2 regions of the Shewanella marisflavi genome follow, and region 2 is predicted to be linked to the other one. Evidence: riboswitches for the same ligand, from Rfam matches in the RefSeq annotation. Region 2 holds a riboswitch; the other holds the start of a gene.
The links. Region 2 has a riboswitch for cobalamin ahead of CFF01_RS03400 (ABC transporter ATP-binding protein). Riboswitches for the same ligand answer to the same signal wherever they lie in the genome.
Positions count from the first base shown of each region.

Region 1: another riboswitch for cobalamin. It lies ahead of CFF01_RS04325 (TonB-dependent receptor); the one in region 2 lies ahead of CFF01_RS03400 (ABC transporter ATP-binding protein).

Region 1 is NZ_CP022272.1:974,602-978,992, reverse strand. It holds gene CFF01_RS04330 (arylesterase) at 1-191, opposite strand, end outside; gene CFF01_RS04325 (TonB-dependent receptor) at 289-2,247, opposite strand; cobalamin riboswitch at 2,346-2,546, opposite strand; gene CFF01_RS04320 (metal-dependent hydrolase family protein) at 2,670-3,986, opposite strand; gene CFF01_RS04315 (hypothetical protein) at 4,183-4,391, opposite strand, start outside.
Region 2 is NZ_CP022272.1:762,753-767,143, forward strand. It holds gene metH (methionine synthase) at 1-984, opposite strand, end outside; gene CFF01_RS03395 (histidine phosphatase family protein) at 1,315-1,926, shown strand; cobalamin riboswitch at 1,995-2,175, shown strand; gene CFF01_RS03400 (ABC transporter ATP-binding protein) at 2,379-3,224, shown strand; gene CFF01_RS03405 (FecCD family ABC transporter permease) at 3,211-4,245, shown strand; gene cobT (nicotinate-nucleotide--dimethylbenzimidazole phosphoribosyltransferase) at 4,302-4,391, shown strand, end outside.

The sequences.
Region 1 (4,391 bases), 210 kb from region 2:
CGACCAGTCAGCTTACTCAACTGACTGGGATAATCCAGCTCGCGACTGGCACCAACCCCTTGGGTCAAACTATCGCCAAAAGCGAGTATCTTGGCATCGAGTGGCAGTGGCGATAATGACGGTCCACGCTCAGGCCACAGCCAGACAACCAACAACAGAACCACGGGCAACAACAACCATTTCAACTTCAATCTTTTAGCTCCCTTATCACTCATATGCCATCCATGATGAACAGCTGGTAATAAAAAAGCCAGTCAGATCTGACTGGCTCTCCTAAACAAGGCAGGCTTAGAAACGATAGCTGGCGGTCAGACGCAGCGAGCGGCCAGTACCAGGGTAAAAACCACTTCCCCAAGTGCTGAAATAGCCGGAGCTGACATACTCCTCATCCAACAGGTTATCCACTCTCAGGCTAGCCAGCCAAGCATCGCGGGAATAATTCACCGAGATGTTCGCCAAGGTATAGGCATCGAGCTTATCCCCTTGATTGGCATTGTCACCCTCCATATAGCGCTCGCCCGTGTAGACCGCCTCGACGAATAGCTGTAGATGCGCATAAACATCAAAACTGACATAACCACGGCCGCTGTTTTTGGCCACCCAAGAGAGCGCTTTGCCCTCATTGGCGCCTTCGGTAAATTCGGCGTCTATGTAGTTATACTCAAGCCCAAGCTGCACCGCTTTGCTCACCTGCCAGTCCCAATCGACACTTGCCCCATAACGGCGCGAAGCATCGGCATTAACATTGGCACCCGGGAAACTGCCACCAATCGGCGTCTCGGCGCTCGGGTCGAAGACGATCTCATCTTCCAGATCCAGGCGGTAAGCACTCAGACGCAGCGTGTTATGTTCAAGCAGCAGATCCCAGCCCGCTTCATAGGAACGACCCGTCTGTGGCTTGAGTCCCTGAATGCTGGCCGGGGTATAGGCCTGCTCATCCACCTTGGCAAAGCGGAAGTTATCATCGGCGCGCAGATACAAGCGCTGCTGCTGGTTAGGGCGATAGTTGATGCCAAGCTCGAAGGCATGGGCATCCTGATCGAGATCGATCCCATTTGGATAGGCTTTGCCGTCAACCAGCTCATCGGTCACCTCGGCGTAACGTCCACCCACCACATAGCTGAAGGTATCAGTCAGCGGCACTGTCGCCTGCAAGTAGGCGCTCGCCAGCTTCTGCACATTACTGCGGCCATTACTAAATACCGACTCTCCTCGGCTCAGATCTAAGCCGGTCACCAGCTTGAGCTCGCCATTATCCGTCTTGATATTGGCCACAGCTTTAGGTTTAAACTCCAGCAAGGAGCGGGTATCGCGGCGGTTAGTCGCCCAAGTGCTGAGCCCGGTTATCAGGGTGTCACTATAATTAAGATCCGCGCCCAGTGACCAAGCCTCGTTAAGCTGGCGCTGATAGCCGGTGCGGGCCGCCGTGGTCATTTCGTGCAGATAGGCATCGACAAACAGATCGCCCGCCTGCCTGGGGTCTTCTTTAATCTGCGCTTCGGTAAGCGCGGGAGCTAACTCGCGACGGTTGTCGTAATGACTCGCCTCGGCGAAGAACTGCTGCGCCGCATCGTCATATTGCAGGCGTCCCAGCACAGAGCTGGTCTCGCTGGCATTGTGCTTGCGGTAGTTATCACTCTTAAGGTAATTGGCCGCGCCATAGAGACGCCAGTTGTCATTGATGGCTACCGAGCCATCGGCCTTAGCTTCATAAGTATCGAAGCTACCGCCCGAGACCTGCACGCTACCACCGTTATCTTTAGGCGCCTTAGTGACGATATTGATCACCCCGCCGACCGCCTGATCGCCATAGAGCACACCGGCACTGCCTGAGAGGATCTCGACTCGCTCTACCTGATTGAGACCAATAGCATTGATGCTGGGGGCAGCGATATCGATATTATTGAGACGGCGGCCATCGATAAGAATCAAGGTGTTGTTGGCAGCCTGACCGGCACCGAAACCGCGCATGGCAAAGACCGCGCCCGAATTTGAGTCTGAAACTTGAATACCGCTCTGTCCACGCAGCAAGTCGGTGAGATTGGTGGCGCCGCTGAGCTCAATGGCGGCTGCATCAATCACATTGACGTTGGCCGCAATATTAATAGGGGTGTTTTCACTGCGGCCAATAACTGTGATGGTCTCATCCACAGGCCCAGGGGTGCCTGAGTTTGCCGCCATAGCAGGCATACTGCCAGCCAAACATGCGCCAAGTAGTAACGCGATTTTACTAGGTTGTGTACCCATTTCCTTTAACTCCTAAAAGGGAAACAGGGCAAGGTGTCACGACTGGGCGCAGTCCATAAAACCGCCAGGGTCGCATTTTGAGATCTGCCCACCGAAATCTCAAAATCACCTTAAGGGCCGGTCTCCGGACTGAGGCTAAGTCTAAACAAGCTGTTTAAACGACGAGCAAGGATTGTTAACGCACTAGCGCATCCAGCTCTCACCTTTCACCGTTGCGGGGGCAGTGCCAGATTTTCACTGGCTTCCCGATTATCCCTTGCGCCATTTTGGCCAGGGCACCACATAAGGTTGACTAAATTTGGTTGCTCTGTGTCGACCTAAACGCGCAAGCTGACCGACTCACGACAACGCAGGTATGTCGCCAACAAGATAGATGACAAAGCGCGGGCATTATAGACGTCTACACGTATAAATGTCTAATATCACTGCATCTGACTCTCTAACCCGGATTTGACCACCTTACCCCCTTTCATCACAAAGCCAACATCCAGCAGGGCCGAGATATCTTCGAGGGGATTTCCCTGGGTCGCAATAATGTCAGCCTGCTTGCCTACCGCCAGGGTACCCAAGCTATCTGACATATTGATAAGCGCGGCGCCGTTTATGGTGGCCGAGATCAACACATCCTGATTACTCATGCCCGCCTGACTCATCAGCACCGCCTCGCGGGCATTAATGCCGTGAGCCGACACACCGCTGTCTGTACCATAGGCAATCTTAACGCCCGCCTTATAGGCGCGGGTAAAGTTGGCTGTCATATCGGCGCCCACCCGGGTCGCTTTTTGCTTTATCGCTGACGACATAAAGTTGGACTCTTCGGCCATATGCACCACGGTATCGCCAGCCAACAAGGTAGGAACTAAGAAGGCACCATTTCTCTTCAGTAGCTTAATGCTTTCCTTATCGGCATAGCTACCATGTTCTATGCTATCGACCCCGGCGCGCAAAGCGGCATTGATCCCTTCAGTTGCATGGGCATGGCTGGCCACCTTGCGTCCTAGGGCATGGGCTGTCTCGACAATCTCTTTAATCTCATCGTCATTCATCTGCAGCCCGGTGCCGGTGTTGGTGTCAGACAAGACGCCGCCGGTGGAGGTGATTTTGATAACATCGGCGCCAAACTTGATGGCACGTCGGGTAGCACGGCGGCAATCATAAGGACCATCACAAATCGTCTTAGTGGTAAACTTATCCAAGAGATCCGGGCTCATACCATCCACATCACCATGTCCGCCTGTCACCGACACTCCACCCGAGGCGATAATACGCGGCCCATCAAGCCAGCCCTTATCGATCGCATCACGCAGGGCATAGATCTGCTCAGGCTTAGCACCAAGATCCCGCACCGTCGTAAAGCCCGCCATCAGCGTCTTCTTAGCAAAATAGGCACTCTGCATCGCCACATCGGCATCAGACATACGCAGTCGCTGACTGTCATTATTGGGCCCAAGTTCGCCTTGTAGATGCACATGCATATCCATCAGGCCAGGCATTACAAAAGCCTGCTTCAAATCGACATAGTGTGCGCCTGGGGCAATAGTCTCGACACTCTGATACCCAGCGGCCACTTGGCTTATCTTGCCGTCGGTGATCACTAAGGTTTGCTCAGAAGCAGGCTTGGCAGCGGGGTCGGCCAGTAAAATACCGGCATGGATCACTGTGACCTCCGCTGCGCTAAGGGAGTGAGATAGAAAGATCGCCGTCATGGCGGCAAGGGGAAGCAGCTTATTATTTTTCATTATGACCCGTTTATCATCTCTGGACTAAAATATGCTCACCGGCGGTTAACAGACACAGCGAATCACTGGCTAACCGTTCAGGCGAACGCTTAAACCTCAATAACATGACAACAAATTGTTGTAAAAACAACCAGAAAAGAAACCCTGGTAAACCAGGGTTATCGGGAATTCGCAAATCTAGAGATCTGCGGCGGCGTTAACGCAGACTCGCCATATTGGCAACGCGCTCTATTGGCGGCGCGATTGTCGGCAAGGTAGAGAGAGATAATAATGCTTCTCCCCGCGCCGATTGATGCAGCAGAAACAGATCTTCCTCACCGGCGATAACTGTGTAGTGGCCAATCTCACCTATAGGCTTGTTCACCCCATCCTCACCGCGATGCGTCAGAGGCATCTTGTCACAGG
Region 2 (4,391 bases):
CACCTTGATATGCTCAGGTGTGGTACCGCAGCAGCCGCCGATAATGTTGAGCAAACCTTCTTCTGCCCAGGGGCCTATCACCTCGGCCATCTCCTCTGGCGTCTCGTCGTACCCGCCAAACTCGTTGGGCAGGCCGGCGTTGGGGTGGGCGGAGACATAACACTCGGCGATCTTCGACAGCTCCTCCACATAGGGACGCAGTTCTTGTGGGCCCAGGGCGCAGTTGAGGCCGATAGAAAGTGGCTTCACATGGCGCAGCGAGTTATAGAAGGCCTCTGTGGTCTGGCCCGTCAGTGTGCGGCCCGAGGCATCGGTAATGGTGCCTGAGATCATGATAGGCAGGCGTTGGCCCAGCTGGTCGAATACCGTTTCGATGGCAAACAGCGCCGCCTTGGCGTTGAGGGTATCGAAGATGGTTTCTACCATGATGATGTCGGCGCCGCCTTCTATCAGGGCCTCGATGGACTCGATATAGGCGCTGACTAGCTCGTCGAAATGGATATTGCGATAGCCGGGATCGTTGACATCCGGGCTGATAGAGCAGGTGCGGTTGGTGGGCCCCAGTACCCCGGCAACATAGCATTGGCGACCAGTTGCGCGGGTCACCTCGTCACAGGCGGCGCGGGCGAGGCGAGCGCCCTCAAGGTTGATCTCTCGTGACAGCTCCTGCATCTCATAGTCGGCCATGGCCACACGGGTAGCGTTAAAGGTGTTGGTTTCTATGATGTCGGCGCCAGCCTCAAGGTAATCCTTGTGGATCTGTTTAATCAGCTCAGCTTGAGTCAGCACCAACAGGTCGTTGTTGCCCTTAAGATCGCAGGGCCAATCGGCAAAGCGCGCGCCGCGAAAGTCGGCTTCTTCCAGTTTATGGTTCTGGATCATGGTGCCCATGGCGCCGTCGAGGATCAAAATTTCGTTATTGAGTCGCTCGCGGATCGCGTCGTTAATCTGTCTTACGTTTTGAACAGGGGATGGGGTCGCCATAACTTTTACCTACTTCAACTGACCTATTGCCTAAACTGACTGCGTCTAGCTCATCGACGCACTATTTTTGTTTTGGATGTATAAACGTATAGACGTCTATACTAATCGACTTATAATACCCAGGGCAAGTCAAATGAGTATAAGCGTAAACCCGGATGAAATTCGAGAGTTGCGCCGCTGCGTCCTGTTTAAACTGCATTGTATGGAAAGGCCGACAAAGATATTTAATTTGAAAGTTTTTCAATGTGTTAATTGTCTGGCGTTGCCAAGCTTATTGCCATAAGGGTATGCTGCTAGCGACTTAACTTGAAAAGGTTTAATGCTGCGGATATGACGCAAACGACACTCTATTTGATGCGACACGGCGAATGCGAAGGCGGTAACCTGCTGAGGGGGCACAGCGATCTGCCCCTGACAGAGATAGGTTTTGCTCAGATGCAACTCGCCTTTGCCAAGCTGCCGGAGCCGGTAGACAGGGTGATCAGCTCGCCGCTTAAGCGTTGCCGCGTGTTTGCCGAGCATTTGACTAGCAAGAGTCAGATCAAGGTGGCGTTAGATGCTGGTTTAAAAGAGATCTATTTCGGCCGCTGGGATGGTCAGCCCATTCCTGAGCTGCACGCCGAGCATGGCGCTGAGTTGAGCGCCTATTGGCAAGACCCCTGGAAAAATCCCTTGCCTGAGGCTGAAACCATGGCGGCCTTTGAGCAGCGTATCGACGAGATGGTCGAGCAGTTGGTACATCAGCATAGCGGTGAGATTTTGCTGTTGATCACCCATGGCGGGGTGATCCGTCACTTGATGGCCAAGGCCCTTGGGGTAGAGCGAGCGGTAGGCTTCTACACCCAGCTGAGCCTGGATTACGCCAGCGTGGTTAAGATAAGTCATTACCGCGACAAGGGGGGGGAAGGCTACTGGCGATTGCACTGGCATGACGCCGAATAAGCCATGGACTAACTTGTGTTTCGCCTTGTCTCTTGGCGGAAATACCGCATAATAACCGGGCGCAGGGACCGCCTGCGCCGGGAGTAAGGTGTCGAGATCCCACAGGGAATAACTCGGACTTAATAGGGAATTGGGGAAGGCCAAGTGCCGTTAGCCCAAACTGTGCCCGCAACTGTGAGTGTGCTGCCAGGTCGTATTATCGCCCGGGTCGCCACGAGTCAGGATACCTGCCTACTCTCTAACTACTATCTCAAGCGGGTGACTTGAGGGAGCCTATAGATGAAGAATACCTCGGGGCCGAGTTTGGCCCAAGGGCGAGGGCGCCTCGGCGCTGCTCCCCGGAGGGCGCGACCTTGAGCGCCCCTAGTCAGCCATCACAAACAGAATCACTCCTGTCTCTCGGCGCCAGTGACGGTGCTATTTTAGGTACAGACACAGGTGCTGGTGCAGCCATCGGCGATGGCGCCTGTGCGCGCCCGGCGCTGTCGGTGCGGGATCTCAGCTGGCGCTGCGGCGAGCGCGCCATCCTCTCTGGGGTCAAGCTGGATCTGCCAGAGGGTAAGATGCTGGGGATTATAGGTCCCAATGGCGCCGGCAAGTCCAGCCTGCTGCGCTGCCTCTATCGTTTTCTTACCCCGAGTCGCGGCGAGATCAAGCTGTTTGGCCAACCCATCGCCAGCCTGAGTGCCCGGGCCTTTGCCCGTGAGGTCGCCGTAGTGCTGCAAGATACGCCGCAGCATTTCGACATGACCACGGCGCAGCTGGTGGCACTTGGGCTGACGCCTCACAAGAGCGCCTTTTCGATGACGACCCCCGCCGACAAGCAGGCGGTGCGCCGCGCCTTGGAGACAGTGGGCTTAAGCGATCGCGCCGGGCAGGCATACGAGTCCCTCTCGGGCGGTGAGAAGCAGCGCGCCCTGATCGCCCGCGCCATAGTGCAGCGCCCTAAGCTATTGATCCTCGATGAGCCCACTAATCACCTGGATATCCGTTATCAGATCCAGATCCTTGAGTTGCTTAAGACCCTTGGGGTGACAGTGGTGATCTCTATCCATGATCTGAATCTTGCCAGTGCCATGTGCGATAAGCTGTTGTTGCTCGATCGCGGCTGGGCCGTGGCTCAGGGGACGCCTAAGCAGGTGCTGAGTGAAGCCCAGATCGCCAACACCTTCGGTGTCTGTTGTCAGGTGGCGCCTCATCCCCAGCATGGTAATCCGCAGATCCACTATTTCTATGGCTATTACGGCGAGCAGGCCCAATCTCACGGTGAGCAGGAGGCAAATCATGTTGAGCCTTAACCGTGGCGATCATAGCGCCAGGCGCTCACTGGCGCTTGCCTGCCTGGCGCTCTTGACGCTGGTGACGCCCATTTTGGCGGTGAGCTTCGGCGCCGCCGAGATAGGCGTGCTCGAGGTGCTTGAGCTATTGTTGGCTAAATTGAGCGGCGCCGATCCTGGCGGCGTCACAGCTAGGATCGTGCTGGAGCTACGTCTGCCGCGTATCTTGCTGGCTTTTATCGCTGGCTTCGGTCTGGCCATCGCCGGCGCCGTGTTACAGACGGTGACCCGCAACCCTTTGGCCGACCCCTATCTGTTTGGTATCTCCTCGGGTGCCTCCTTTGGCGCCGTGGTCGTGATCACCCTGCTGGGCGGCGCAGGTGGTGCCCTGGCCTGTATCGGCTTGCCGCTCGGCGCCTTTATCGGTGCCAGCCTGGCGGTGCTTATGGTGCTGGCCTTGTGCGGCGCCAACTTGAGCACCCAGATAGAGCGTATGCTGCTCTCCGGCGTGGCGATCTCCTTTCTGTTTGGGGCGCTGGCCAGTCTGATGCTCTATTTCTCCGGGCCGCAGTCGGCCGCCGCCGTGCTGTTTTGGAGCCTGGGCAGCTTTGCCAAGGCGAGCTGGCAGATGCTCTGGTTGCCCTGGGTCCTAGTGTTGGGCGCAACGGCTATCTTGCTGTTGCTCAAGCGGCAGATTTTGGCGATCAAGGCAGGAGATGAGACGGCCCATACCTTAGGGATCCAGGTGCGGCGCCTGCGACTGATCAGTCTGCTGCTCTGCTCGTTAATCACCGCCGTGCTGGTGGCCAACTGCGGCGGCATAGGTTTTGTCGGCCTGATGGTGCCCCATATGGTGCGCCTTCTGTTACCTGGTCGCTTCGCCCTGATGTTGACGGCCTTGGTGGGCGGTCTGTTTATGATCTGGGTGGATGTGCTGGCCAGGTGCCTGCTCAGCTATCAGGAGCTACCCGTGGGCATTATTACCGCGGTGATCGGTAGCCTGTTCTTTTTGTTTATTTTAGGCGGTAAGCGCCGTGGTTAGGCAAAGGTCCCCTATTGGGCGCCAGTGTTGTCAGCCAATCATAGAGGTTAAGCAGTATGTTTGAGATAGTCGGAGTCAGTGGCGAATTTGATGCCAAGATCCAGCAGCGAATCGATAGCAAGACCAAGCCGCTGGGCGCACTGGGC